4 regions of the Ruegeria sp. C8 genome follow, and region 1 is predicted to be linked to each of the others. Evidence: riboswitches for the same ligand, from Rfam matches in the RefSeq annotation. Region 1 holds a riboswitch; each other region holds the start of a gene.
The links. A riboswitch is a leader RNA that binds a small molecule or an ion and turns the genes downstream of it on or off. The one in region 1 is predicted to bind cobalamin.
Positions count from the first base shown of each region.

Region 2: linked by a shared signal. The riboswitch ahead of ACR0KL_RS13255 (aromatic ring-hydroxylating oxygenase subunit alpha) and the one ahead of nrdH (glutaredoxin-like protein NrdH) in region 1 are both predicted to bind cobalamin.
Region 3: linked by a shared signal. The riboswitch ahead of ACR0KL_RS21480 (hypothetical protein) and the one ahead of nrdH (glutaredoxin-like protein NrdH) in region 1 are both predicted to bind cobalamin.
Region 4: linked by a shared signal. The riboswitch ahead of ACR0KL_RS08160 (DUF4198 domain-containing protein) and the one ahead of nrdH (glutaredoxin-like protein NrdH) in region 1 are both predicted to bind cobalamin.

Region 1 is NZ_JBQFRV010000013.1:98,507-105,749, forward strand. Features, by position in the region: gene ACR0KL_RS16815 (ATP-dependent Clp protease proteolytic subunit) at 1-83, opposite strand, end outside; gene ACR0KL_RS16820 (metalloregulator ArsR/SmtB family transcription factor) at 408-752, shown strand; gene ACR0KL_RS16825 (entericidin A/B family lipoprotein) at 873-1,010, shown strand; gene ACR0KL_RS16830 (hypothetical protein) at 2,343-2,795, opposite strand; gene ACR0KL_RS16835 (DEAD/DEAH box helicase) at 3,033-4,910, shown strand; cobalamin riboswitch at 4,999-5,190, shown strand; gene nrdH (glutaredoxin-like protein NrdH) at 5,276-5,497, shown strand; gene nrdI (class Ib ribonucleoside-diphosphate reductase assembly flavoprotein NrdI) at 5,513-5,926, shown strand; gene nrdE (class 1b ribonucleoside-diphosphate reductase subunit alpha) at 5,908-7,243, shown strand, end outside.
Region 2 is NZ_JBQFRV010000009.1:74,897-82,139, forward strand. Features, by position in the region: gene ACR0KL_RS13245 (type I glutamate--ammonia ligase) at 1-1,127, shown strand, start outside; gene ACR0KL_RS13250 (GNAT family N-acetyltransferase) at 1,242-1,763, shown strand; cobalamin riboswitch at 1,883-2,086, shown strand; gene ACR0KL_RS13255 (aromatic ring-hydroxylating oxygenase subunit alpha) at 2,151-3,422, shown strand; gene ACR0KL_RS13260 (hybrid-cluster NAD(P)-dependent oxidoreductase) at 3,428-4,507, shown strand; gene ACR0KL_RS13265 (hypothetical protein) at 4,769-5,236, shown strand; gene rpsD (30S ribosomal protein S4) at 5,544-6,164, shown strand; gene ACR0KL_RS13275 (AraC family transcriptional regulator) at 6,201-7,109, opposite strand.
Region 3 is NZ_JBQFRV010000025.1:426-7,668, forward strand. Features, by position in the region: partial or broken gene ACR0KL_RS21470 (DNA polymerase III subunit gamma/tau) at 1-1,341, opposite strand, end outside; gene ACR0KL_RS21475 (phosphatase domain-containing protein) at 1,511-2,014, shown strand; gene ACR0KL_RS21480 (hypothetical protein) at 2,011-2,418, opposite strand; cobalamin riboswitch at 2,507-2,726, opposite strand; gene ACR0KL_RS21485 (alpha/beta fold hydrolase) at 2,887-3,744, shown strand; gene rsgA (ribosome small subunit-dependent GTPase A) at 3,788-4,816, opposite strand; RNA gene ffs (signal recognition particle sRNA small type) at 4,974-5,072, opposite strand; gene ACR0KL_RS21500 (bifunctional 2',3'-cyclic-nucleotide 2'-phosphodiesterase/3'-nucleotidase) at 5,112-6,959, opposite strand; gene nudC (NAD(+) diphosphatase) at 7,145-7,243, shown strand, end outside.
Region 4 is NZ_JBQFRV010000004.1:252,807-260,049, reverse strand. Features, by position in the region: gene cbiQ (cobalt ECF transporter T component CbiQ) at 1-480, opposite strand, end outside; gene ACR0KL_RS08170 (cobalt ABC transporter permease) at 480-1,058, opposite strand; gene cbiM (cobalt transporter CbiM) at 1,055-1,666, opposite strand; gene ACR0KL_RS08160 (DUF4198 domain-containing protein) at 1,672-2,457, opposite strand; cobalamin riboswitch at 2,589-2,790, opposite strand; gene ACR0KL_RS08155 (FKBP-type peptidyl-prolyl cis-trans isomerase) at 3,049-3,477, shown strand; gene ACR0KL_RS08150 (hypothetical protein) at 3,490-3,669, opposite strand; gene ACR0KL_RS08145 (enoyl-ACP reductase FabI) at 3,729-4,520, opposite strand; gene fabB (beta-ketoacyl-ACP synthase I) at 4,526-5,755, opposite strand; gene fabA (bifunctional 3-hydroxydecanoyl-ACP dehydratase/trans-2-decenoyl-ACP isomerase) at 5,803-6,312, opposite strand; gene irrA (iron response transcriptional regulator IrrA) at 6,500-6,919, shown strand; gene ACR0KL_RS08125 (LysR family transcriptional regulator) at 6,916-7,243, opposite strand, start outside.

The DNA.
Region 1 (7,243 bases):
TCATAGGCGCGCTCCCCCCGGCTGGTCTGCTCAACGACCATGGGCACGAGCGTATTCATATAGGTATCTACTGGATCGAACATTCGGAACCTGCCTGCTTTGCTATGGATCGGGACATTATCCCAACAAGAGTTACCCGAGTCTTAGTGTCGCCACTGGGGGGCTGCAAGGGGGGCCAGCAAGAACGACCTTGCAAACTGTTCGCAAGATACGGCGGCCCTTGTCTTCAGGTCCCACCTCACAGGGGCCGAAAACGGCGCTTTTTTGTTCACCGCTTCTTTGATCACAGTATTTTGATGCATGCATATGGGCGTAAAAGTGCAAAATAAGTAAATTGGATGTACTTATCCGGAAAGAAGTATATCTCTGGCTCCACCCACAGCGGGATAGTAAGGAACGAAGTTTAGATGGCACTCCCCCAAGTAACCCAGGACACCCCCTCGGCAGAGCTTGACCACATGGTCGAAAACGCGTCGCGGGCGGCGAATTTTCTGAAGGCGATTAGCCACGAAGGGCGTCTGATGATCCTGTGCCATCTGGCGTCGGGCGAGAAATCTGTCACCGAGCTTGAGACTCTGTTGTCCGCCCGCCAGGCCGCCGTGTCGCAGCAATTGTCGCGCTTGCGGTTGGAAGGGCTGGTGACGCCCCGCCGCGACGGCAAAGCGATCTATTACCGACTGGCCGATGACAAGCCCCGTCGGATGCTGGAAACCGTCTATGAGCTGTTCTGCAGCGAAAACACAGGGCACTAACAGTTTGCCCGGCAGGCCGCAGGCGTAGACGCAGCGCGACCCCCGGTAAACCGCAAAAGTGCTAGCCTCCTCAGTAAGATACTGCTACCGAAGGCCTGATCGAGCATGAAGGAGAAAAACATGATCCGCGCAATTCTGATTGGCCTGAGCCTATTTGCATTGACCGCCTGCGAAACCGCCAAAGGCGCGGGCAAAGACATCGAAAAAGCGGGCGATGCGATCCAAAACGCAGCCTCGGACGTGCAGGAAAACCTCTGATTTACGCCTTCATCTTGCGGATCGCAGGATGACGCACGCAATATGTTGTTGATGCGGTAGGCTGAACTGGCTATTGTGCAAGGACAGGTGCATAGACGCGGCATTGCATCATCTGACGTTAACACGGGGCTCTTTTGCACATGCGAAAGAGCCCCGTTCCCATTCTGACGAGGGGTGGGTGGTAGCCTGCATGAAGCCAGCGGGGGAAAAGGCGTCAGGTGCGCAGACGCGGTCTTTGCATGCGCCCTTGCGGGCAACCCCTGACGCCTTACCCGGACGAAGTTTGTCCTAAGACCACTTCGATCCAGTTGCCCCGGCCCCCGAAGGAACCGCAGCCGCCGCCACAAACTCGAAAGTCGCCGCGACGCACAAAGCCCATTTGAGAAGATGATCCGTCGACCCAAGGCACGAAGCCCCAACTCGATGCACCACCCACCGGTAAGCCCTTGCAATAGAACGTCAATCCTAAGATCAGCCTTCCCTGCGCAGACCCCCTTGGCCTTTGCATCCCGCCTTCTGATCCGACGAACTCCAGCGGTGAAACCAATCTTGCATTGCACCCGTTATCGGGCAAGAAAATAGCACCGCAGCATGGAAATCAGACGGGGATAAGTTGTTGATATCTGCCGGGAGGGTACTGTGGATAACTCCGGATTTCTCGAGAACCACGCAGGTTTAGAATTGCAAAACTCTTTTCGCCAAACTCTGACCGGAAAATTGTGATTTGCTGCAGGTGCAAACGGCAACCTACGACAAACTGATCGCAAATTGCAGAAACTGGCAACGCCGCACCGTCCGCAAAACCGAATCGTTCGGACTGAAACAGGGCTAAATTCCCTACATACTCACCTGCGCTGTCGAGCATATGTAAAAGACGGTTTCAGAGTGAGGCCTGCGCCCGGTACTGTTTCTTAACCGACGCATTTAAAAACGCCGACTGTGCTGACGTCGGTCGCGGAGGCAGAGCAGATATGTTCGCAAAAGATCGACTGGACAAATCCTCCCAGCAGAATCTGCGGCATTCGGCGGACAAGATGCCATACTTCTGAAATGGAGCTTGGACCGGACGGCGAAATTTCACCACGCGCGACCCCGCGCTGAAGGTTCGCGAGATCCGAATAACCCGGGCCGAGGAACACCGCGTGTAAACCCGGCATATACTGGATCCTGTCGCGCGCGGCGAAATCACCGGCCGGTCCGCCTCCTCCCTGTGGAGACGAGTATTCCGATATTGAGAAGCGTTCCGACCCGGACGGTTTACCTACTATTCTGTCGTCGTCAAAATCAGGCGACAGTCTGTACCCCCTACAGTCCGGCCGGGCCGGAAACGCTTCAGTTCACCTGACGTTCCAGAACGGTGCTGTAGGTAGTTCCAGTCCGCAGGCTACGGAAATCCGCATAAATTCGCCCGTCCTCGTAGCGCGCGTCGATCAAAGCGTTCACGCCAATCGCCGGCTCGGCCGAGCTTTCGACGATCCCGATTTTTCCCGAGCCATCCTGGCTGATGGAACCGGTGGCCTCGTACATCGTCCAGTCATCCATGGCATTGCGACGCCACATACTCGGCCCCCAGAAGACATTGTCGTTCTGAGCCTGAATTTCGAGCACCCATTCCGACTGGTTAAATCGCGGCGCATCGCCGGTAGCCGAATTCGACGGCGAAACCGTGGTCTGGCTGGCCGTCCAAATACCGCGCAGATCAGGTGTGGTTTCAGCGGCAGCGGCAGTGCCAAGGGCTAGGCTCGTGGCCAGAGCGGCTGCTCCGGCAGTCATAAATCTGGTCATGGTCTCTTTCTCCCTGAAATCGGTGCCATCTTTGGCTGTGTTCAACAGATTGGGAGGAGTGCGACGGATTACAACTTTCCTGAAGGAACCTTCATCAAGCGTTTATGCTCTGTTTGATCGCACAGGTCGCTTTCCACACTATACATCCGGCGCCTCACTCGGTAAGGAGTGCCCTTCGACGATCATCCGCGTAATAGACGCTCTGAGGGTGACCGCAGCATCCCAAAGAGCCGAGCCATGAATCAGACACTTCAAGACGCCCTTGATCGCAAAGGGTATGACACGCTGACCCCTGTCCAAACCGCCGTATCCGCGCCCGACTTAGAAGGTCGCGACATGTTGGTTTCGGCACAGACCGGATCGGGGAAAACCATTGGCTTCGGCCTTGCCATCGCCCCGACCATACTGGGCGACGTGGATGTATTCGATGGGGCTGGCGCGCCTTTGGCGCTGGTCATCGCGCCGACGCGTGAATTGGCGATGCAGGTCAAACGCGAATTGGCATGGCTTTATGCGGATGCAGGCGCGTTCATCGCGTCCTGTGTCGGCGGCATGGATATGCGAGACGAGCGGCGGGCGCTGGCCCGTGGCGCGCATATCGTGGTCGCAACGCCGGGCCGCCTGCGCGACCATATCATGCGCGAGTCGATTGACCTGACTGCTGTGCGCGCCGTGGTTCTGGATGAAGCCGATGAAATGCTCGACCTGGGCTTCCGCGAAGATCTTGAGTTCATTCTGGAACAGACACCGTCCGAGCGTCAGACACTGCTGTTTTCCGCGACGGTTCCCCGCGCCATCGCCTCCCTCGCCGCGCGGTATCAGCACGATGCCGAGCGGGTCAGCACCGTCAGCGAGCGCACACAACATGCCGATATCGAATACCGCGCGATGAACGTGGCCCCGCGCGATGGTGAGAATGCAATCATCAACGTGTTGCGGTTCTACGAGGCCCCCAACGCCATCATCTTCTGCAACACCCGCGCCATGGTCAGCCGCCTGACGGCGCGGCTGTCGAATCGTGGATTCTCGGTCGTGGCCCTGTCCGGCGAGCTGACGCAAAGCGAACGTTCGAACGCGCTACAAGCCATGCGCGACGGACGCGCCCGCGTCTGTGTGGCGACCGATGTGGCCGCGCGCGGCATCGACCTGCCGAACCTTGATCTGGTGATCCATGCGGAACTGCCGAACAGCCATGAAACGCTGCTGCACCGCTCGGGGCGAACCGGACGCGCCGGGCGGAAAGGCGTCAGCGCGCTGATCGTACCGCCTGCATCGTTCAAAAAGGCGCAACGCCTGCTGAAATTCGCTAAGCTGACCGCCGAGTGGGGGTCTGCGCCCTCGGCCGACGAGGTTCAGGCGCAGGATATGCAGCGGATTTTCAGCTCGGATGATTGGACCGTGGATGTGACCGAGGGGGAAAGTGCTCTGGTCGACGATCTGGTCTCGCGCTTTTCGCCGCAACAGCTGGCGGCGGCCTATCTGCGTCAATACGGGCGCAAGCACTCCGCCCCCGAAGAGCTGAGCGACACGCCGGATGCAGCGGCAAAACCGAACGTGCCCTTTGGCCCAAGCGTGTGGTTTTCGCTGTCGGAGGGACACAACGAAAACGCCTCGCCTCGCTATTTGCTGCCCATGTTGTGTAAGGCGGGCAAGATCACCAAAGACGATATCGGCGCGATCCGCATTGCTGACACAGAAAGCTATATCGAGATTCGCGAAAGCAGTGTCGAAGGTTTCCTGAAGGCCATCGGCCCCAAAATGACGGTCGAAGGCACCAAGACCATCGTGCAACTGGACGCGCCGCCCGCCCTTTCCGGTGGTGGCCGCAAAGGCCCCAAGCGCGACTTCAAAGGCAAGAAGCGCCCCGAACGTGCTGAACGCCAGGCCCGCGCGGCTGAGCCTCAACCCGCAAAACCACACCGGAAACCGGCCGAGAAACCCAAGCCCGAAACGCGCCCCAAACGGGAAGAGGTGCCCTCGGGCGATCAGCATAAGAAACCCGCGCGCCGTCCGAAAGGCCCGCCTCCGCCCAAAGGCAAGCCAAGCAGCAAGAAAAACCGCGCGCGGGCGGCTGCGATGAAGGGTGGCAACGCGATGCCCAAGCGGAAAAGGTAGACCGCCTTAGCGCACGTGGCTGGTTGTGCAAGCGAAGAAATTTATTTTCTTCGCCACACCATATATTGACAACATGCCACCACCAACCCCAATATGGTGTTGCTTCGGTTCTTTCGATTCCTGTTGAAAGCTAAGAGGGAAACCGGTGAAAAACCGGCGCTGCCCCCGCAACTGTAAGCGGAGAGTTCGACTGAATACGCCACTGAAAGCGTGCTTTTGGGAAGGCCAGTTCGAACGTCAATCCGCGAGCCAGGAGACCTGCCGTAAGCAAAGAAAGAGAACCGCGAACGGAGGGTTCGGGGGCGTGTTCAGGGGTCATTTTGCCCGCAGCGTCCTCGGCATTCATTAAAAGGACAGAGGACGACATGAGCATTACCGTATATTCCAAACCCGCATGCGTACAATGCACCGCCACCACCCGCGCGCTGGATGCAAAAGGCATCACCTATGACGTCATCGACCTGACCCAGGACGACAGCGCCATGACCCATGTGACCGAGTTGGGCTATCGTCAGGCCCCTGTCGTTGTGGCAGGTAGTGATCACTGGTCGGGTTTCCGCCCGGACATGATCGCCCAACTGGCCTGACCCATGGCCGCGCCGATCCCGGCGCTGGTCTATTTCTCATCGAAATCCGGAAACACCCACCGCTTTGTCTCGCGGCTGGGCCTGACCTCTTTCCGCATTCCGAATGGAATGGACCCGCTGCCTGACCCCGGACACCCTTACGTGCTGATAAGCCCCACCTATGCCGATGGCGAAGGGCGCGGGGCGGTTCCGAAACAGGTGATCCGGTTCCTGAACAACCCGGACAGACGTGCCGGGATCGTTGGGGTGATCGGCACAGGCAACCGCAATTTCGGTGCGACCTACGCTTTGGCCGGTCGCATCATCGCCCAGAAATGCAACGTACCGCTGCTCTACACGCTCGAGCTGGCCGGAACAGAGACCGACATCGCCCGCGTCCGCGCCGGGCTGGAAAAACTAGGGAGACACCTATGCTCGACAGCAGCGTAAACGAGCAGGACTACCACGCGTTGAACGCGATGCTGAACCTCTACGATGGTGAGGGAAAGATCCGGTTCGATGCCGATCGTATGGCCGCGCGGCAGTACTTCCTGCAGCACGTCAACCAGAACACCGTGTTCTTCCACTCGCTGGACGAAAAGCTCGGGTATCTGGTTTCCGAGGGCTATTATGAAGAGGCCATTCTGGACCAGTATTCCAAGAACTTCATGCGTAAGATCTGGGATGCGGCCTATGCCAAGAAGTTCCGGTTCCCGACCTTTCTGGGCGCGTTCAAATATTACACCTCTTATACGCTGAAAACCCGTGACGGGCAGCGGTTCCTGGAACGCTATGAGGATCGCGTCGTCATGACCGCGCTGGCGCTGGCACGCGGTGATGAGGCGCTGGCCCTGTCCTTCATGGAAGAAATCCTCGACGGCCGCTTCCAGCCCGCCACGCCCACCTTCCTGAACGCGGGCAAAGCCTCACGCGGGGAGTTGATCTCGTGCTTCCTGCTGCGGCTTGAGGACAACATGGAGAGCATCGGACGCGGCATCAACTCGGCCCTGCAACTGTCCAAACGCGGTGGAGGTGTAGCGCTGCTGCTGACCAACATCCGCGAGCACGGCGCGCCGATCAAGGGCATTGAGAACCAATCCTCCGGCGTGATCCCGGTGATGAAACTGCTGGAGGACAGCTTCTCTTACGCCAACCAACTGGGTGCGCGGCAAGGCGCGGGTGCGGTCTATCTGAACGCGCACCACCCGGACATCATGCGCTTTCTCGACACCAAGCGCGAAAACGCGGATGAGAAAATCCGTATCAAAACGCTGAGCCTTGGCGTGGTCATCCCCGACATCACGTTCGAGCTGGCGAAAAAGAACGCCGACATGTACCTGTTCTCGCCGCATGACGTGGAAAAGGTCTATGGCGTGCCGTTCTCGGAAATCTCGGTAAGCGAGAAGTATCACGAGATGGTCGATGACAAGCGCATCCGAAAATCCAAGGTCAATGCGCGTGAGTTTTTCCAGACCATTGCCGAGATTCAATTCGAATCCGGTTACCCCTACGTGATGTTCGAAGACACGGTGAACCGGATGAACCCCATCGCGGGCCGGATCAACATGTCGAACCTGTGTTCCGAGATTTTGCAGGTCAATGAAGCGTCCGAGTTCAACGATGACCTCAGCTATTCGCATCTGGGCACGGATATCTCCTGCAACCTCGGCTCGCTGAACATCGCCAAGACGATGGATGGTGGCGATCTGGGCCGCACTGTTGGCGCTGCGATCCGCGCGCTGACGGCGGTGTCCGAGATGTCGGCAA
Region 2 (7,243 bases), on a different contig from region 1:
TTCTTCTGATCCCGGACGCCACGGCCGAGGCAAAGGTCGAGTTCGGCGAAGACTCCGGCCTGCACTTTCTTATGGGCGATATCGTCACTCTGGTCGGAGACCCTTGGGACTTCTGCACGCGCAGTTTGTTGAGGGCGGCGCTGGAGCGGCTGCACGAAGTCTCAGGAGCAAATTTGCTGGCCGCCTTTGAGCATGAGTTCCAGCTGAAAGATCCGCCAAGCCAGGCCAACGAAGCTTATGGCTACCGGGGCTTTGGCCTGCAGCGTGATCTGTGCGAGACCTTGATCAACACGATTTCTCAGGTCGGTCTGAAGCCGGATTCGATCATGAAGGAATATGGCCCAAACCAATATGAGGTCGTCATCGGCCCCGAGCTGGGTGTTCGCGCCGCGGACGCGGCGATCATGGTGCGCGAACTAACCTATGCGACTGCGCAGGCCTATGGCGAGCGGGCCACCTATACCCCTATTCGCGATGTCGCGAGCGTTGGGAATGGAGTCCATATCCACATGAGCCTTGTGGATGATCAGGGAACGCCGCTTACCTACAACGAAGACGGGCCCTGCGGCATGTCGGACCTGACGAGCGCTTTCGCCGCCGGAGTTCTGAAATATCTTGATGCGATCCTGGCTCTGACTGCGCCTTCGGTGATTTCGTATGAACGCCTGACACCGCATCGTTGGTCTGCGGCTTTCAACAATCTGGGTTTCCGTGATCGCGAGGCTTCCTTGCGGATTTGTCCGGTAACCGCAAAAGACCCGACCTCGATCGCGCGGCAGTTCAATGTCGAATACCGTGCGGCGGATGCTGCAGCTTCGCCTTATCTGGCGCTTGCGGCGGTTGTCATGGCCGGGACACAAGGGATCGAAGAGGGGCTACCCGCGCCAATTCCAACCGAGGAAGATCTTTCGCTGTTGGACGTCGCAGAACTGAACCAAAGGGGGCTGGTGCGCTTGCCTCAGACTTTGGAAGATGCGCTCGACCGGTTCGTAAACAACTCAGTCGTGACCCGCTGGTTCCCCGAGGGCTTCGCCGAGGTGTACCAAGCCCACAAACAATCTGAGATCGCGACAACCGCACATCTGGACACAGACGCACGCTGCCGATTGTACGAAGAAACATATTGACCTGGGCGGCTGGTCTTGCCGAAGCTCGCCCAATGCAACCTCTGGTGCGTCGGTCGGGTAATCTCGCGCAGTATGTCGCGGCGCAGGCTGTCTAGCTCAGGATAGGGATGGATAATGAAACGTTCAGAAACCGATGCCATCTTGAATGTGCATAGGCTGGCTTTTGGCGAAGCAGAAGGTAACGAAATCGCTCAACTCGCCGAAGATCTCCTTGAGCATCCGGAAACGATTTCTATCAGTGTGAGGCGTGACGGGCAGATCGCGGGCAATGTCATGTTCACCCCGTTTGTCTTCCAGGATCACCCGGACGTTAAATGCTATCTTCTGGCGCCCTTCGGTGTCTCGCCAGAACATCAAGGTCTCGGAATTGGCAGAGAGATGATGGAGACCAGCATCAACCACTTGAGGTCCATTGGAACAGACGCGGTCTTTGTGTTGGGCGTGCCGACATTCTACCCCTTATTCGGGTTTGTTCCGACCGACAAAGAGACGCCATATCCGAACCTTCTGACGATCCCAGAGGCATGGATGGTGCTTGAGCTCATTGCAGGATCGGTTGAAAAGCTGGGGGGTAAAACACTTGCGATTGCGCCCTTCATGCACGCGCATTTGTGGGACACATCACAACACGGGTGAATTCCGTTTTTTTGTTCTTGCCTCAAGCTGTAGCCCTGTTTCAGGTTTCCATTTCTGCTGGGCATGTCTGTTTTGTTTCTGGAAATGTCGCAAGGCTTTCAGCCGCGAATTCATCCCCGCGTAGGTTGCGCGTGTGAGGTGCTGCTGTCTGATTCTCGGGCGGCAGAGAATTGGGAAGCCGGTGCAATTCCGGCGCTGCCCCCGCAACGGTAAGAAAGGTCAGGTTCGACAGGTAACCACTGGGACGAGGATCCCGGGAAGGTGTCGAAACCGGGCGTAAGCCCCTTTCAAGTCCGGAAACCAGCCTTGCATATATGTCAAACCGCGGGTGGCGGTGGGGGCACAAGTTTCGGACGTGATCCTCGCACGGCTCCGGACTGGCCTCTGATGTCATCTGCCCAAGCTAAGCCGCGGGGCGCGGCAGGAGAGCCAGAAGTGAGCAACGTTCAAAGCCTGTTGGCGCGTCGAAACCCGGCCTATGCCCTTGAACAGGCATTCTATACAGATCCAGATGTATTTCAGGCCGATCTTGAGGCCATCCACTACCGCGACTGGCTATTTGCCATTCCGGCATGTGAACTGGTGAAAACAGGCGACTATGTAACCTACACTGTGGGCGCATACCGCGTGATCATCGTGCGCGGTGCGGACAATCAGATCCGGGCCTTCCACAACACCTGCCGCCATCGCGGGTCGATCATCTGCAAAGCGGCCAAGGGGAACTCGCCCAAACTGGTCTGCCCCTATCACCAGTGGACCTATGAGCTTGACGGCTCATTGCTGTGGGCGCGTGATATGGGGCCTGATTTCGACCCCAAACAACACGGGCTGAAAACCGTCCACTGCAGGGAACTGGCCGGGCTGGTCTATATCTGTCTTGCAGATGTAGCCCCCGATTTCGACACCTTCGCCAATAAAGCACGGCCCTATCTGGAGCCGCATGATTTGAACAACGCCAAGGTCGCCTTTGAAAGCACGATCATCGAAAAGGGCAACTGGAAGCTTGTTTGGGAAAACAACCGCGAGTGCTATCACTGCGGCGGCAACCACCCTTCGCTGTGCCGGACCTTCCCTGATGATCCCTCGGTAACCGGTATTGAAGGGGGTGAAGCCCCGGCCTTCATGCAAGCTCACTTCGACCGTTGCGAGGCTGCAGGGATGCCGTCGCAGTTCTATCTGCATGATGACGGGCAATACCGTCTGGCGCGGATGCCGCTTAAGGAAGGGGCGGAAAGCTACACTCTGGACGGCAAATCTGCGTTGCGCCGCTTTCTGGGCCGCGCGCCCTTTGCCGATGCGGGGACGTTGCTGAAGTTCCACTATCCCAGCACATGGAACCACTTCCTGGCCGATCACTCGATTGTCTTCCGCGTCACTCCGGTCAGCCCGACCGAGACCGAAGTCACCACGAAGTGGCTGGTCAACAAGGATGCGATCGAAGGGGTCGATTATGACGTCAAGCGCCTGACTGAGGTCTGGATGGCCACCAATGATGAAGATCGCCGCGTGGTGGAAGACAACCAGATGGGCATCAACAGTCCGGCCTATGTGCCGGGGCCGTATTCGGGGGTCCAGGAATCCGGTGTTCTGCAATTCACTGATTGGTATTGCAGCGCTTTGGCGCGTCACTTTGCGCCCAACACGATGGCGGCGGAGTGACGGAGATGAAAGACCTGAACGCTGTTGCCTCGATCTGGCAGGATGATGAGAGGCTGGAATGCGTCTCGGTCGTGCCCGAGACGCCAAACACCGCCAGCTTTACGTTCCGCGCCCCGTCCGGGGCTTTGTTTGCCTACCATCCGGGTCAGTTCCTGACGCTCGAGATTCCGGCACCGGGGCAGCCGGGAGGCGTTGTGCATCGGACCTATACGATCTCGTCATCCCCATCACGTCCGCGATCCATTACGATCACGGCCAAGGCGCAGCCGGACAGCATCGGTACTCGTTGGATGCTGGACAATCTGAAGCCGGGTATGCGGATGCGGGCAATTGGCCCGGCGGGTCTGTTCACCAATGCTGAAAGCGTCGCCGCCAAGTATCTGTTCGTCTCGGCGGGGTCGGGCATCACGCCTATGATGTCGATGACAACTTGCATGTGGGACGAAGGCCGCGATCTGGATGTAGTCTTCATCAATTGCGCCAAGCGCCCGTCCGAGATCATCTTCCGCCAACGGTTGGAGCAGATGGCAAGTCGGACGCCGGGTCTGGATCTGAAGTTCGTCGTAGAGGAAGCGGATCGTTACAGCCCCTGGACCGGCTACCAGGGTCAGTTCAACCAGCTGATGCTGGGCCTCATGGCCCCAGACTATCTGGACCGTGAGGTCTATTGCTGCGGTCCGGAGCCGTTCATGCAAGCTGTTCGGGACGCTCTGTCGGGTCTTGGCTTTGACATGGACAACTATCATCAGGAAAGCTTTGGAGCTCCGGTTGAGACCGAAGCGGATCAGCCCGATCTGGATGATATCGTTCCTGACGATGACAGCGCCGCCGAGATCGTGTTTGCGACCTCGGGTGTCACTGCTAAAGTCGCCGAGACAGATACGGTTCTGGCCGCCGCACGTGCCGTCGGGTTGAGCATTGCCTCGGGCTGTACGTTTGGCGTTTGCGGCACCTGCAAGGTCAAAAAGACCTCGGGTGAGGTGCACATGGTTCACAACGGCGGTATCTCCGAGGATGACATCGCAGCAGGCTACATTCTGGCATGCTGTTCAAACCCGATCGGCAAGGTCGAAGTTGAGGTGTGAACGGGAAGTCTCATGCTGAAACTGCAGGACGGCTGCGGCCGCCTGCGGTTTCAGAATTTTAAGTATTTGCATTGATCTCAGATACTTATCGCCCCAATACGCGCTTCGGGAAGTTTGGATAGCACAGGTTCGATCACGGATAGTTGATTCTATTCGGCAACATTCATGTGATTGCTCAAATTCTGTCTCTTTTCCGCCGGAATCTCCCCTGATAAAGCGGGTTGAGTACTGGGTGGGGTGTTGATAAGTGCGAGCAGGTATATGAGAGCCGGATGTAACGGTCGTGTAGCCATTTCATGGAATCAAACCGAGCTTGATGGGCTTGAGGCAGCGCCTTTGGCCTTTTTGGCGGTCGGGTCCGCATGGTCCTGGCGTGGTCAGGCGCTGGTGTTGGGCGAAGTGGCAGAGCAAAATCTTGAGCAACTGGGACATATGGGTGCGACCGCTGTGCGCACCCGCGACGCGTTCTCAGCCCCGCAAGATATCTCGGGCGAGTATTGCGGTACGGTCACATTGACCAATGGGGCGCGACGCTTTGCGGCAGATTTGATCGTAGCAGATGACGAACAATGGCCGACCCTGGTGTTCAACACTGGCTGTCCGCCTCGGGATCAGGATTTCTGGATCAGCGAAGTAACACATGCCGGTGTCGACCTGCAGAGCGTACCGCAACCGACTGCACAGGTGGTGGCGTTTCCGGGAAAATCCGCGCCGGGTTTCTTTTCATAGGTTTGGTTACCTAGCTGGCGCTGAACCCGTTGGCCTAAAAACCCTTCAAGAATTTTGAGCAGGGGCGTCGGGACGTGTTGACTCTGACAGTTCCGCAGATATAAGCGCGGCTTCATTGGTGTTGGTGGCCCCCGCAAGGGGATGCCTGTCATGGGGGAAACCTCAAGAGGACAACGCCCTTTATAACCCGGCACCACGCCTGGTCTGAACTGGAACTGCCCGGTCCGAGCGGAGACGCTATTTCGGCCCGAAAAGTGGGAACCGGTTTTCGGATCAAGCTGAAATGCCACTTTAAAGGAGATCAGCCGTGACCAAACGCACGTCTGCCAAGTACAAAATCGACCGCCGGATGGGCGAAAACATCTGGGGTCGTCCGAAATCCCCGGTCAACCGTCGTGAATATGGCCCCGGCCAGCACGGCCAGCGCCGCAAGGGCAAACTGTCGGACTTCGGTCTGCAGCTGCGCGCCAAGCAGAAGCTGAAAGGCTACTATGGCGACCTGACTGAGAAGCAATTCCGTCGCATCTACGCCGAAGCTGAGCGTGTAAAAGGCGACACCGGTGAAAACCTGATCGGTCTGCTGGAGCGCCGTCTGGACGCCGTTGTCTACCGCGCCAAGTTCGTACCGACTGTTTTTGCTGCACGTCAGTTCGTGAACCACGGCCACGTCAAAGTGAACGGCAAGCGGGTCAACATCCCGTCCTACCGTGTCAAAGAAGGCGACGTAATTGAAGTACGTGACAAGTCCAAGCAACTGGCTGTTGTTCTGGAAGCTGTTGCTCTGGCCGAGCGCGATGTGCCTGACTACATCGACGCCGACCACTCGAAAATGACCGCGACCTTCGTACGCGCACCGGGCCTGAGCGATGTGCCTTACCCGGTCATGATGGAACCGAACCTGGTTGTCGAATTCTACGCGAAGAACTAATCTTCGCTAGTACCCGAGATTACAAAGGACGCGCTTTCAGCGCGCCCTTTTTAGGTTCTCAGCTATGCATTTTGACCCGATGTCCTGACGAGGCGGCACTCCGAATTTGCGCGAGTATTCCCGACTAAACTGGGTCGGGCTTTCATAGCCAACCTCAAAAGCCGCCTGCGATACACTCAGCGAACCGTGCGACAAAAGCCTTCGGGCTTCCAGTAGCCTAAGGTCTTTTTGGTATTGTAGCGGCGAGGTGGCTGTTACCGTTTTGAAATGGGCGTGAAAGGCAGAAACGCTCATCCCAGCGCTTTGTGCCAGATCGCAGACGGGCAGGGCTGTTCGAAAATCCGCGCGAATGATGTCTATTGCGCGCGCGATACGGCTGGCGGCACTGTCGCGCCATAGCATTTGCCGTAACATGCCACCGTGATCTGCTTGTAGGAGTCGGTAGTGGATTTCACGGCTGATCATCGGTGCGAGAATTTTTGCGTCCGTAGGGTTTTGACTGGCGTGAAACAGGCGAGCCATGGCGTCAATCAGATCGGGCGAGGCTTTTGATGCGGCAAGGCTTTGGACTGTTTCGATTTCAGTAGGTTCTGAGCCGACAGAGTCGTAGAGACCACGTAAGATGGTCAAGTCCAAAGAGAATACGAGGCCGACATAGGGCTTTTCCCGACTTGCTTCGGTGACAGCGGCCAAAACCGGAAGTGAATGGCTGACGATCAGAGAGTCGCCTGCACCGAAGTGAACAAGGCGATCGCCGATACGTGTTTCTTTCTTCCCCTGTAGAACTAGGCAGACAATAGGTTCATACACCTGCGCTTCTATTGATTTCGTTTTGACATCATGAAGAAGGCCGAAACCGTCCAATGCGGTCGGGTAGAAAGCAGCGTGTTCTGCCCGTCCGCCCACAGCTTCGCAGATTTTTTCAACTAAATCATGTTGTGTCATGGTATCCCCACTGCCTCATTCAGCATATTTCGCGCAAGAGGTCAGTGCTAGCCAGAATCCTGACGGTCAGAGAATTAGGCAGATATTGAGGAGAATTCGGCAGGCGCATCGCGGTTTTCTAACCTATCTAGTGG
Region 3 (7,243 bases), on a different contig from region 1:
GAAACTTGGGTATCGCGCCAGTGCCGTCTGTGTATCTTGCGCCAAGGCGGCGACTGGTGCGCCGCCGGACCCGCGTGGCGCGGGGGCGTAGCTTGTAGCGGCGCGGGCTTCAACCGGGGCCGCACTGTTGCTTTGGATTGGCATCCCGCCGCTTGGGCCGCCGTTTGGGGGCGGAGGCGTATCCTGCAGCCGTTTGATCAGCTCTTCCGGGCTGGGCAGGTCGGCCACGTGAGTCAGTCGGATCACCGCCATTTCGGCGGCCATCATGGCGTTGGGGGCGGCTGAAACTTCCTCAAGCGCTTTCAACAGCATCTGCCACATCCGAGTCAGCACCCGCATGGGGAGGGCCTCAGCCATCTGCTGGCCCCGGGCGCGTTCATCCGGGGAAACAGTGGGGTCTTCGGCCGCATCGGGGGTGATCTTCACGACAGAAACCCAATGAGTGATTTCGGCCAGATCACGCAGCACGGCCAGTGGGTCAGCCCCTTCGGCGTATTGGCCACCAAGCTCGGTCAGCGCCCCAGCTGCATCGCCCCGCAGGATCATGTCCATGAGGTCCAGAACCCGGCCACGATCCGCGAGACCCAGCATCGCGCGGACTTGATCTGCCGTCGTCTCTCCGGCCCCATGCGAGATCGCCTGATCCAATAATGAGGTCGCGTCGCGAGCAGATCCCTCGGCAGCACGGGTGATCAGCGCCAACGCATCCTCGGCAATCTCAGCGCTTTCAGCAGAGGCGATCTTGCGTAGCAGGCCGATCATATCCTCGGGTTCGATCCGGCGCAGGTCGAAGCGTTGGCAGCGCGACAGAACCGTGACGGGAACCTTGCGAATCTCGGTTGTGGCAAAGATGAACTTCACATGCGCCGGCGGCTCCTCGAGCGTCTTGAGCAGCGCGTTGAAGGCGCTGGTCGACAGCATGTGGACCTCATCGATGATGTAGATTTTGTAGCGGGCCGAGGCAGCGCGGTAGCGAACACTGTCGATAATCTCGCGAATATCATTGACGCCGGTGCGGCTGGCGGCGTCCATCTCCATTACGTCGACATGACGGCCCTCAATGATGGCGACGCAGTGCTCACATTGGCCGCAAGGCTCGGTCGTGGGTCCGCCAGTTCCGTCCGGTCCGATGCAGTTCATGCCTTTCGCAATGATCCGTGCGGTCGTGGTTTTACCGGTTCCGCGAATGCCTGTCATGACAAAGGCTTGCGCGATGCGATCCGCCTCGAACGCGTTTTTGAGCGTGCGGACCATCGCATCCTGACCCACCAGATCGGCAAAGGTTTCCGGGCGGTATTTTCGGGCGAGAACCTGATAGGCGGGGCTGTCTGAGTCGGTCATGTCTGCTCTGGCGGATTCGGAACGTCACCGCAGCGTAGAGGCCTGCGCCGCCCGCGTCCACATGAGTTGAAGAACGATTTTGTTTTGGAAACCGGCGCGTCAGGGGTACACTCTGCAGATTGTGAATCAAGCCTAAAGTCAGGATCAACGCTTCCGGGGGGATGCTGTCATGACGAATTTGGTCATTCATGCTTTGCAAGTGGGCGGGGGCACACTTGCCCTAACGTCGATGCCGGGAAAGGGCGGCGACTATGCAGGCGACCTTGAAACGATTGGAGATTGGAGGCCGGGGCTCGTGCTTTCGATGACAACCGAGGCCGAGCTGGTCCAGTTTGGAGCCCGCGATTTTGGCCGCGACGTTCAGGGGCGCGCCAGCCGCTGGGTGCATCTGCCGATTCAGGATTTCGGCGTGCCACCGTCAGAGGTTGATGCGCAATGGCCCGATGTTAGTGCCGCGGCGCGGCAGGCTTTGTCTGGCGGAGGGCGCGTGCTTGTCCATTGTCAGGGCGGATGTGGTCGCTCTGGCATGGTTGTGTTGCGGTTGATGATCGAATGCGGCGAGGCTCCAACCCAAGCGCTGGATCGGTTGCGCAAGCTACGCCCCTGCGCGGTCGAAACCGATGCGCAGAAGCACTGGGCCACCTTGCCCGCCCGAGCTTTGGCAGACTCCTAAGCCGACAGTTGCAGTTCCGCCGGGGTCGTTTTGCTCGGCGCAATCACTGATGCCTCGAGCATGGCGCAGGGCAGGGATGTCATCGCTGCGCTAGGCAGGCTGCTCGTTTCGGTTCCGAACATAAGGTCGGCGTAGCGATGGAGGGTCTCGCTGTCGGCATTAGGGTCCGCTCCGCAATAGACCCGCACCCGAGACTGGCTGGCCCGAAACCGGGCGTGGCAGCCGTCCGTGCAATGGGTCAGGTCGCTGCTGCCTTCGATTTCGAAATCCGATGTGGTCGCCGGACCGGCTTGGTCCAGTGCGTCAACCATCGAACGCGCCAGCCGTGCCAATGCAGGGCAAGTCTTGCCGGTATGTTGGCAGATGGTTGCTGAGAACCTATGTGTCTTCGTCTTCCAGATCATCCTGCGCCCTCCGCGCGGTGGACAGGGGCTGGGATCAGGTGGGGCAGATAGGGTCTGTCACGGCCTGCCCGGACACCCCGCCCGAGTTTGGGTTATGTTGACGATGGCAGGTCTCCTGACTTGCGGGTCATCGCTTTGCCGACCTTCCCGGCCTTTCGGCCAGTGGATCTTCGACATCGCTCACCGCTTACAGTTGCGGGGGCAGTCGCGGATTTGGTTCGTCCCGAGCAAGCCGGGGAAAACCGCACCGTGTTCCCTTTTCATCCCGACTTCTTGTGAAAGCCGGGAACCATCGGACCATCGCTAGCGTTCATAACCATTCTGAGTCAAGTTGAACTTTCTGCGCTGCGGAAAGACGATCCGCAAAGTGGACGCGTGGTCAAGCGGGATCGCAGTTGACTTGCATGGGCTGTCTGGGGTCAAGTTGCAATGTGAACTCATCAGTTCAGTTTTCCACCGAGGATGCCCATGCTGGATGCAAACCAAACAGTGCTGATCGAAGATGTTCAGATCCCGGTGGGGGATGGTGCCCTGTCCGGGCGGATCTACCGGCCCGTGGCGCAGCCCGAAACCGTAGTGGTGGTCAACAGCGCGACAGGGGTTCCGCGAGACTACTACAAGCATTTCGCACAATGGTTGGCCTCGGATCGTGATATCGCCTGTCTGATCTACGACTACCGGGAATTCGGGCATTCGAAATCGGGCCCACAGCGTCGGTCGAAGATTTCGATGGCCGATTGGGCGTTGCAGGACATGCCCGCCGCGCGGGCCGAGATGCGCCGACGGTTCCCGCTGTCGCAGCAATGGTCAGTTGGTCATTCGCTTGGAGGGATGCTGGGGCCAGTGCAGCCGGATATCGACAAGATTGATCGCATGATCTGCGTCTGTTCTGGCCTTGTGAAGTTGGGCGATCATCCTTGGCCGTACCGCGCTCTGGCCGGGTTGTTCTGGTATGGGCATGTGCCTCTGGTCGTGAGCGGCCTGGGGTATTTGCCGGGCAAGGCACTTGGGTTTGGAACAGACCTACCGCCTAAGGTCTATTGGCAATGGCGCAAATGGTGCACCGCGCCGCAAAGCTATCTGCCCGAGATCGGAGACACACTGCCGCAAGCTACGTGGCAGGATGCTGACGTTCCCGTCGACCTTTTTGCCTTCACAGATGATGAGATGGTCCCAGAAGCTGCCGTTTGGCGGTTGGCCGAGCTTTATGGTCCAAAAGCACGCCGTCACCTGTTGTCACCGGAAGAGTTTGGTGTTCGGGAGATCGGCCATATCGGTGTGTTTGCCCGCCGAAATGCGGTGCTCTGGCCACGATTGATCGCTTGATGGGGGGCGCCGGCGGACCGACGCCCCTTTTTCAGCCCGTGTTTCAATCGCCGCGCCGCGCGGATTTTCCGTGCATCGCAGATCGGACCATCTTGCCGAAAGCCTTGTCGCGTGCCCGCGCCTCGGCCACGGTCTCAGAGTTGCGCTGATCCTCGCGCCTCAGCTTGCGCCAGCGTTCCAACCGATCTGCATCCAGTGTGCCTGCTTCAATCGCCGCCTGCACAGCGCAACCGGGCTCGGCCTCATGCTGGCAATCCGAGAACCGGCAGGTTTGGGCCAGCTCCAGAATGTCCGAGAACACTTCGTCCACCCCGTCCTGCGCGTCGAGCAGGCGCAGGGCGCGCATGCCGGGGGTGTCGACCAGCCAACCGCCATTTTGCATCGGATGTAAGGCGCGAGACGTCGTGGTGTGGCGGCCTCGGGCGTCATCCTCGCGGATTGTGGCTGTTGCCTGATCCTGCCCGGTCATTCCGTTGGCGAGCGTTGTTTTGCCAACCCCGGATGACCCGACCAAAGCCGCTGTCTGACTCGCCGGACACCATGCCAGAACCTGCTGCAGGTCTAACGCTTCATGCGCGTTGACCGTCAGGACTGTCAAAAACGGTGCCAGCGCTTCGGCCTGCTTGGCGTAGGCTGCGGGGTCCGAGCAGCTATCTGCTTTGGTCAGGACCACGACAGGATAGCAGCCCGCCTGATGCGCCAGTGCCAGATACCGTTCGAGCCGGGGCACATTGAAATCCGCATTGCACGAGCTGACGATGAACAGCACGTCAACATTGGCTGCGATCAGTTGCGCCTCGGCTCCGGTTCCGGCAGCACGGCGTTGCAACAGGCTGCGCCGGTCAAGCAGATGCTGAACGCGATTCTTGTCATCGGCCAGCACCCAATCTCCGACAGCGAAGTCGCCGGTGGAATGACCAGGGGCCAATAGAGACATTTCTGCGGTCTCGTTCATCCCGACCAGACGGTCCCGGTGAACAGCGGTGAGACGAAAAGGCGTAAGCTGCGCGTGCGCCGCGTGTTGTGCAGCAAAGTGAGAGGACCATCCCAGGTCCGAAAGAGTAAAAGACATTGGTTTGCCTGTGTTCAGATATAGCAATCCCATCGGATGGCAGACGCGCATCCGTTGGTGATGTGTTCAGGCAATCGGAGAGTTGGGTTTAGAACCGATCTGCCCGAAGGGAGTTTGCTACAATCATAAAGCCCTCCTGCGGCTGATGGTTTATATAAAGTGAGAGGTTGGACATCGACCCAAGCGGGGCTCGTTGTGGCTGCTTCCTTCCGGACCTGACCAGGTTGGCGAGGCGCTCGCCCGCGCCAACCTCTCAGGGCCTGATATAGGGAAGGGATGTGAAAATGACAACCCGTCACAAGGTTAGTCGTATCCTTTCAAAGCCCTCGGTATCAGGCCCCAGCAATTCCGGGGAGTACGCGCAGAGCTCAGGCAAATACTTCAACGCTCCGCTGCCGGTTCTGAGGATCGTTTTGGCACCATTCAATGGAGTTAAGGAGAACGGGTAAGGAGCCTGATCCAGTGGGTCTGCGGGCAGGCGATCTGACAGGTAGTCGCGCAGTATCTCTTTGATATCTCTGGACGGCAGCGGAATGGTCCGGGCCTTGTCAACGAAAGGGAAATGCCCACCGCCGCTGGCGCGATAGTTGTTAAGGGCGACGACAAAGCTCTGGTCTTCGCGGACTGTTTGCCCGTCAAAGCACAGGTCGCGGACGCGCTGGGCGGCTGGATCGGTCAAGGCGCCGTTGCTATCGAACCGCGCCGGGCTGGACAGGTCGATCTGATATGTGACGCCAAACACGACGTCAAAGTTATGCCCCGCCCGGTGGGAATCGGTCAGCTCAGCTTGGGTGTCTGGGTGGATCTGGTTGAAAACACTTGCCGACATCTCAAGCCAATCCCGCAGTTGCGCGCCGGTGATTTCGACGGCGCGCAGTTCGTTGGGAAAAACATGCAGGTCAGCGACGTGTCGCAGGCAAATCTCACCCACAGGCACGTCCGTATAGTTTCTGGGTCCAGCGCGGCCGCCGAATTTGTAAGGGGACACTGCAGACAGAATCGACACTCCAGCGAAGGCGGTGCCGTGCAGGTACGGGCGCAAACCCGCCGCTTGCGCCGTCGCCACTAGGGCCAGCCCTCGATCCGGCGCGCAGAAACTGAAATAGCTGTGCAGGCTCTGCGTGGTATGGCTGACAGGTTCGGCCATCATCTTGCGCGTGGCCAGATGAGCGGGCTTAAACAGGACGCTCAGGTCTTCGTCTTCAACCTCATCAGCTGTGGCGACCAGGCTGCAGTGGTGATCCATGATCTGCCAGCGCCCCTTGAGCGACTTGGTCAGGTGCAGATCTATGACCCCCAGAAAAGACCCGGCAGACCCGGCCATGACCACAGGCGTACCGTGGACCAGACCATTTTCGGCATCAACGCCGTCAAGCCCGTGATGGGCCGCGCCGGGTAGTGAGAGATGTGTGTGACCGGCAATAATCGCGTCAATGCCTTCAATTGCGGCAAGGGGGATGACGGCATTCTCAAGCCCCGGCTGAGCTGCCGATTGCTCCAACCCCGAATGCGCCAGCGCGATGACCAGATCACAGCCCCGCGCGCGCAACGCCTCAGCCGTTCGTCGGGCGGCGGTCAGGATATCCTCGGCAATGACCGTGTCTTGCAAATGATGCGCCTCCCACATCGTGGTTTGAGGTGGAAGCACGGACAGCACACCGATTCGGATCGCTTCGTCCTGCACAATGGACCGAGTCAGGACAACGCTGCGCAGCCAGGGCTGCCGGTCGTCCACATGGGTCAGATTGCTGCAAATCACGGGGCAAGGGGCTTGGCCTATGACGCGTTCAAGCACATCCAGTCCGAACCCGAAATCATGATTGCCCAAGCCGATCGCGTCATATTCTAGCGCCTTGAAGGCCTGCATCATCGGGTGCGGGCCCTCGTTTTCCACCGCCCAGTCCCCAATCGGCGTCCCTTGCAGCGCGTCGCCATTGTCGAACAAAAGGGTCAAACTGTCCTCGACCTGTTGACGGGCGTTTCGGATCGCCGACGCCGTACGCGTCAGCCCGATGGTCGGGTCCGTTTTGTCCGCATAATAGTCGAACCCGGTCAGGGTCATGTGCAGATCGGTGGTTGCCAGAATGCGGATATGCACGCCGGCTTCCTGCGCGTCTTTCATGCGCGGGGAGATTGCGGTCACGTTGGGTTGTCTACTTTTGCGCTATGAGAGTTAAGAAAATTTACCAAGAGGACAAATAAGTGAAAAATCCGAGACGGTCATGCGGTGTTTCGGTGGCACCTGTCGATATGCCGCAGTAGTGAATTGACATTGCAACACCTGCGCGGACATGGCAGCCCTAGGCGCAAAAGGCCGAGGGGACCCCAATGAAAAACGCAGAAAACGTGACATTCGGCAGTTCAGGCTTTGAGCGTGCGGCCCATCTGCGGGGAGACGCGGACAAGCTGACCGAAGCGGCCCAAGAT
Region 4 (7,243 bases), on a different contig from region 1:
CATAAGAAGATGCACCAGTGTTTCCGGGCAGCGCAACCGGTGCAGGGCGTGGCCCAACGTAACAGGCTCCATCGTGCCGACCAGAACCATCACGGTCAGGATCACGGCATTCGCGGTCAGCGCGATTTCAACGGCTTTCCAGAGCCCCTGCCAGCTGGCCGGAAACCCCCAGATGGTAAACATCGGGTCGCCGGGCATGGTGAAGGGCAGGAGGACCAGCATGAAGATGATGAAACTGTCCATCATCGCCATCCGCTTGAGCGTTTTGCGCCAAGGCAGTCGGGATAGCACCAGTAGGGCCAGCGCGATCATCAACGCCGCCGCAAGCGCGGGGAGGGAGGATAGGGAGACCACAACGACCGCAAACAAAACGGACATGACGATGCGCACGCGCGGATCAAGCGAGGTGATCAACCCCTGTTGACCGATCGTGCCAGCCTCGGCCAGCGTCCGTTCCTGTGGTCCCAGTACGTGTGCCATCAGCCTGCCAGTTTCCTCCGCGCCGCGAGGTAGAAGCCCAGCCCGAACAGGCCAAAGATGTAACCGATGCCGCCTAGAATGGTCTGTAGGTCGTTATGTTCACGATAGGCGGCGATTTCCCGGCGCAGAGGGCGTATTTCGTCTCGGACGGCTGCTGCAATGGCCTGGCGTTCCTCATCGCTGAGGGAGGCCACGGTGACGCCCTCTGAGGCGGGAGCTGGTGTAGGCGACGCTGCGGGCGTGTTCTGGACGGCAACGCCCATGATCTTGGCGACGTCCTCGGCGGGCATGGTGACCTCGGCCACGTGACCGGCGCCAAGGTCGGCAAAGAAGGTATGGGCGACGGGTGTTGTGGGCGTGTAGATGAAGAACCCGTCTGCGTCGGTCGTGGCCCGGCCCAGCTCGACCCCGTTTGGATCGGTTACGACAACCTCGGTATCGGTCGCCATGGTGCCGTTGGAGAAGCCAATTTCCCCTTCGATCGCATCGCCGGATGCAAAGACCCCGGCAATCACCTTGTGGGCCAGCGCGGGCAGAGGGGCTGCGCATAGGGCCAGGATGAGGGCAAGCTGTCTCATGTGGCGGGCCTTGTCAGAAACAATTCGGGTTTGACCTTTCGCGCCAGCAGGACGGCGAAACCTGTCAGGACGGCCTCGATGATCATCACGGGGATATGGGCAAAGAAGACCAGCCTGGCGGCGGGGAGGAATTCGTCCCCGGACAGGGCCAGTGAGATGCCCACCATGACGGTCGTGGCCGCAATGGCAAAGGCGCCGCCTATGCCGCCCCAGATCGCGCCATGAACAGGTGAACCACGCCCAATCAGAGGCCGGAACAGCAGCCCCGCCAGAACGGCCGGAAAAGCGATGTTAAGCGCGTTGATCCCCAGCACCGTCAGCCCGCCGAAGCCGAAGAAAACGGCTTGAAGGAGCAGACCCACAAACAAGGCCGGGAAGGCAGCCCAGCCGAGCAGAAGCCCGGCTAGACCGTTGAGGATCAGATGCACCGACGACGGCCCGATCGGAACATGGATCAGCGAGGCCACGAAGAAACTGGCCGCCAGCACCCCTGCTGTGGGGATGCGGTCCAGATCCAGCGACCTGAGGCCCATTGCGACCCCACCAGCGGCGGCAACGGCTCCGCCGATGACGACCGGGTTGGACAGGGCTCCGTCGACGATGTGCATCGGGGTTACTCCATGTCCCAGGCGCGGATCCAGATCACCGCGTCTTGGCTCAGCTCTTTGCCTTCATGTTCGGTTTCCGAACCAGCGCCCAGCGCGGCAAAGCCCCAGTAACCAGCTTTCGGAACACCGAAAGAGAAATAGCCATTGGCGCCGGAAATGGCGACAACAGCGCCTCCGGGCATCGGTGAAACGGTAGGTTCGGACGAGGCTTGGCTGTCAAAGCTGGGTTTGGCGGCCATGTATTCGATCTCGATCTCAGCGCCGACAACCGGTTCGCCGTTTGCCAGCACCTGACCGGTGAAGGTCGAGCCTGCGATGATATTGTAGGGCTTGTTCAGCGGCACGATCTCGGTCGCCAGACCCGCGGGGTTCATCCAGTCGGTCGGCAATTCGTTGCGGTTCAGGAACGCCTTGGTGATCTGCTGGATATAGATATCCTCGGCCTCTTCATAATAGGGCTGAGGCACAGTGACCATTACGTAGTCGCCCGAGCGCTTGACCGGAACAGATCCCTGAAAGGCTGCGCCTTCATTTTCAGGGCTTGAGAACCGGATGGGTTCCAGCGTGTCCAGCAGGTCGATTTTATCGCCGTTGTGGATCACGTAGAATTCCTGCGGCTTGTCCAGATCCATGACATGGCCGTTTTCGAACGGGTGCCAGAAGATCAGCTTGACCGGCACGTCGCCCGGTGCCTCGATCAGCGTGTCCGTGGTGTATTCCAGCAGAAAATGCGCTTGCGCCATCGCTGGAATTGCCAGCGCAGCAGCAGCCGTGCAGAGCAGTTTTTTCATAGGGTCTTTCCCTCGTCCCTTCGTGCCAACCCCGGCACGTTTTCTTATTTGACTTCGAGGTGAACGGGACCCTTTGCCTCAAAATGAGGGCACCGGCCCAATGCACACCCCGGCATCGGTGACACACCCCTTCCGAGGGTGCATATCCGGCAGGTCTCCTGACTTGCGGGTCAAAGCATCGGGCTGGCCTTCCCAGGTGGAACCCAGTGGCATGTCAGCCCTGCTCACCGCCTACAGTTGCGGGGGCAGTTGCGGCATTGGGTGGATCAGAATTCCCCGCACCGCATTCCCTTTTCTCCGGGCGAACCCGGAACCGGACATGAGGACGCTGATGACAGAGATCACCGCCGCCGGTCAATCTCTATTTCGATCCTTAGCGATAACATCTTGTCGATAGGATCGGATGTTCTTGTTCAGCCAACCGGGTATAGTTTTTAGCGAAGACGCGCTTGCAAGCGACGAGAAGAGAATGCGCGCGCTTGCAACGCAATCTGGACATCAGAATCAGATGGATGCATCCTGCGCTGCGTCAGACTCCGGCGTAGCGCGCTTGTGTTCGGCGCCTAATTTCCCACAAGCCCCGGAGGCCCAATGTCTGAGATCAAACAAGGCGACACCGTTCGCATCCACTATACTGGCACGCTGCTGGACGAGACCGTGTTTGACAGCTCAGACGGGCGCGATCCGTTAGAGTTCGTTGTTGGTTCGGGCCAGATCATACCCGGCCTGGACAGTGCGATGCCAGGACTGGCGGTTGGTGACAAGAAGCGGGTCGAGATTGCATGTGTCGACGCCTATGGCCCGATCAACCCGGCGATGCGGCAGGACATCCCGCGTGAGGGTATTCCGGATGATATCCCACTAGAGCCGGGAACCCAGTTGCAGATGCAGACCCCGGACGGTCAGGCGCTGCCGGTAACGGTTGTCGAGGCGAACGAGGCCACGGTGACGCTGGACGCCAATCACCCGCTGGCTGGGCAGGATTTGATTTTCGATATCGAGGTTGTCTCGGTGAGCTAAAGGCTTGGGGTTCTAGCCCCAAAGCCCGTCAAGCGCTGCACGGACTTGCGGTTGCGTGAAGAACACGAACAACACCAGCAATGTGGTCAGCGTCAAAAGCAGAACACGGGCGCGGGGGCTTAGGAACCCCGTTTTCCGTCTGGTCAGGGTGCCACGCGTATTGCTGGCAAGGATTTGGTCAGTTTTGCTCATGCCCATATCCCTGACGCCGAAAGATGGTCAAATCTTGGCGGCGTCTGGGAAAGATATGGTCACATGAAATCCGGCTGTGGCATTCCAAGCACGTGGAAACCGCCATCCACCCGGATGATCTCGCCCGAGGTGCAAGCCCCCGCATCCGAGGTCAGGTAAACCGCTGTGCCGCCAACGGCCTCCAGCGTAGCGTTCGAGCGCATCGGCGCATTCTGGTCGCAGAACTTGTAGGTCTTGCGCGCACCGCCAATTGCAGCCCCGGCCAGGGTCTTCATCGGACCAGGTGAAATCGCGTTCACACGGATGCCCTCGGGGCCGAGGTCGTTGGCCAGATAGCGTGTCGCCGATTCCAGCGCGGCCTTGGCAACGCCCATGACGTTGTAATTCGGAACCACACGATTCGAGCCTTGGTAGGTCAGTGTCAGCAGCGAGCCGCCATTGTCCTTCATCAACGGATATGCGCGGCGCGCGACCTCGATGAACGAGTAGGCCGATACATCCATCGAATGCTTGAAATTAGCTCGTGTGGTGTTCAGGAACCGGCCTGTCAACTCGTTCTTGTCCGAATAGGCGATGGCGTGGACGACAAAGTCGATGGTGGGCCAGCGCTCTCCCAGCTCGCCAAAGGCGCGGTCCAGCGAGTCGTCATCCGTGACATCCGCATCGACCATAAAGTCGCTGCCAAGGCTTTCGGCCAATGGCTGCAGGCGCTTCCCGAACGCGTCGCCCTGATAGGTGAAAGCCAGCTCAGCCCCTGCTTCGTGCATCGCTTTCGAGATACCCCAGGCAATCGACCGGTCATTGGCGACACCCATGATCAGGCCGCGTTTCCCTTTTAGAACTTCTGACATCTCGTTCACCCGTTATACTTTGACAGGACCATGGATCCGTTTGTGCCACCAAAGCCGAAGCTATTGGTCATGACCGAATCCAAACCTGCATTTTCAACCACTTGAGTTGCAATTTCACCGGGCTGGATGCCTTCGGCTAGTGTGTCGACATTGATCGACGGCGTTATGAAATCATTGTCCAGCATGAGCAGGCAGAAGATCGCCTCAAGCGCGCCGGCTGCGCCTTGTGCGTGCCCGGTCATCGACTTGGTGGATGAGATCGGCGGCACGTTGCCTTCGCCGAAGATGCGACGGACGGCTTCAACTTCACCCACATCTCCGACCGGGGTCGAGGTGCCGTGCGCGTTGATGTAGCCAACCTTGCGGCCTTCGGGCAGGGTCGACAGCGCAAGACGCATCGCGCGCTCACCGCCTTCGCCGGACGGGGCCACCATGTCATGACCGTCCGAGGTTGCGGCATAGCCGGTCACCTCGGCGTAGATTTTGGCACCGCGCGCCAATGCATGGTCCAGATCCTCAAGCACGACAATGCCGCCACCACCCGAGATCACAAAGCCGTCGCGGTCCTGATCGAACGCGCGCGAGGCTTTCTGCGGAGTGTCGTTATACTTAGACGACATCGCGCCCATCGCGTCGAATAGGCAGGACAGGGTCCAGTCCAACTCCTCGCCGCCACCTGCAAACATCACGTCCTGCTTGCCCAGCATGATCTGTTCCGCGGCGTTGCCGATGCAATGCAGCGAGGTCGAACAGGCCGAAGTGATCGAGTAGTTGATACCTTTGATTTTGTAGGCGGTGGCAAGGTTCGCGGAAATCGTGGAACACATGCATTTCGGCACGGCAAAAGGCCCGATCCGCTTGGTGGCGCCGTTTTTCAGTACCGTCTGATGCGCGGTCAGCATTGCACTGGTGGACGGTCCGCCGGATCCGGCAACCAACCCGGTGCGCGGATTGACGACCTGTTCCTCGGTCAGCCCGGAATCGGCAATCGCCTGTCCCATCGCGATATGCGCGTAGGCCGCACCTGGCCCCATGAAGCGCAGGGTACGTTTGTCCACGCGCTCGGACACGTCGATCTTGAGCGACCCGGCGATCTGGCTTCGAAAGCCATGTTCGACCATCTGCTCATTGGCCTCGATGCCGGACTTACCTGCTTTGAGCGAGGCGAGAACCTCTTCGGCATTGTTCCCGATCGAGGAGACGATCCCCAAACCGGTGACGACGACGCGACGCATATGCGTTCTCCTGTGTTCCGTTCCTGTTGGCGTAATGTCCGCTGGCGTCAGCTTTCGGACAGTGCAACCTTCATATCTTTGACTTGGTAAATTACTTCACCATCCGCTTCGACACGGCCATCCGCGACCCCCATGGTCAGACGGCGTGTTTGTACGGCTTTGGTAAAATCAACATAATAGGTCAGCATCTTACGGTCCGGGCGGACCATGCCGGTCAGTTTGACTTCGCCCACGCCCAGGGCGTAGCCGCGCCCCTGCCAGCCGCGCCAGCCCAGGTTGAAGCCCGTCAGCTGCCACAGGCCATCCAAACCCAAGCAGCCCGGCATGATCGGGTTGCCGGGGAAATGGCAGTCAAAGAACCAAAGATCAGGCGTGATGTCGAATTCCGCGACAACATGGCCTTTGCCATGTGCACCTCCGTCACCTGAAACATCGGTGATCCGGTCCATCATCAGCATCGGAGGGGCAGGCAATTGCGCATTGCCGGGGCCAAAAAGTTCGCCTCGCGCGCATTTCAGCAGATCCTCTTTGTCAAAACTGCTTGGGAATTGGGCCATTCTTGCCGCCTCTTCTGCCTTGGGTCTGTTCATTACATTTGGCCTCACCTAGCACCCGTATGCAAGGTCCTGCAAGAGCAGTGGCCGGATGATGTTGCGACCTAGCGGTCTTTGCGAATGAATTTCATTTGAAATTGGCATCCCTGCGCCCCTATATATATAAGCAGCAAAAATGGGTATCGGATTCATGACACCTCAGAGCCGTAAGATAGCTACAGACTGGTTGGAGAGCGCCGGATTGCGCCCGACGCGACAGCGTGTTGCGCTGGCCGAGTTGCTTGTGGGCGATGGTCGTCACCGGCATGTCACAGCGGAAAGCCTGTTTGACTCCGCGAAGACCAAGGGCGACGCGGTGTCGCTTGCGACGGTCTACAATACGCTTCGCGCGTTCTGCGATGCGGGCGTGCTGCAAGAGATCACGGTGGATGGGTCGAAAAGCTATTTTGACACCAACACCCATGATCACCCGCATTTCTATTGGGAAGATGAAAGCCGGCTGAGTGACGCTCCGTCCGAAGAGTTGGTGATCCAGCGCCTCCCGAAGGCGCCGGAAGGGGTCGAGATCGCCTCGGTCGATGTGGTTATCCGTCTTCGCAAGAAACCTTAGTTCTGGCCTCGGACTAACGTATCAAACAGGATACGTTCCGCTGACGCCAATGTGGCTTCGACGGGGCCGGTTCCGTGGCGCGCCAAGACGACAGGTTCAGCAGCGTCCTTGTCTAGGATCGGCAGACGCACAAGCGTTCGATTGTCATAGCTCGTCGAATTGTTTGGGCTGGCGTAGCTGATTGCGATTCCTTCCCCATGGGCTGCGAGGCTGCGCTGAATCTCAAGCGTCGCGGCCCTGTGGGCGACAGTTGGGTTCAGGCCATTACGTCGAAACAGGTTCAGGACGTGCTGAGCGGACAGCCCTTCTTTTGACAGGATCAGG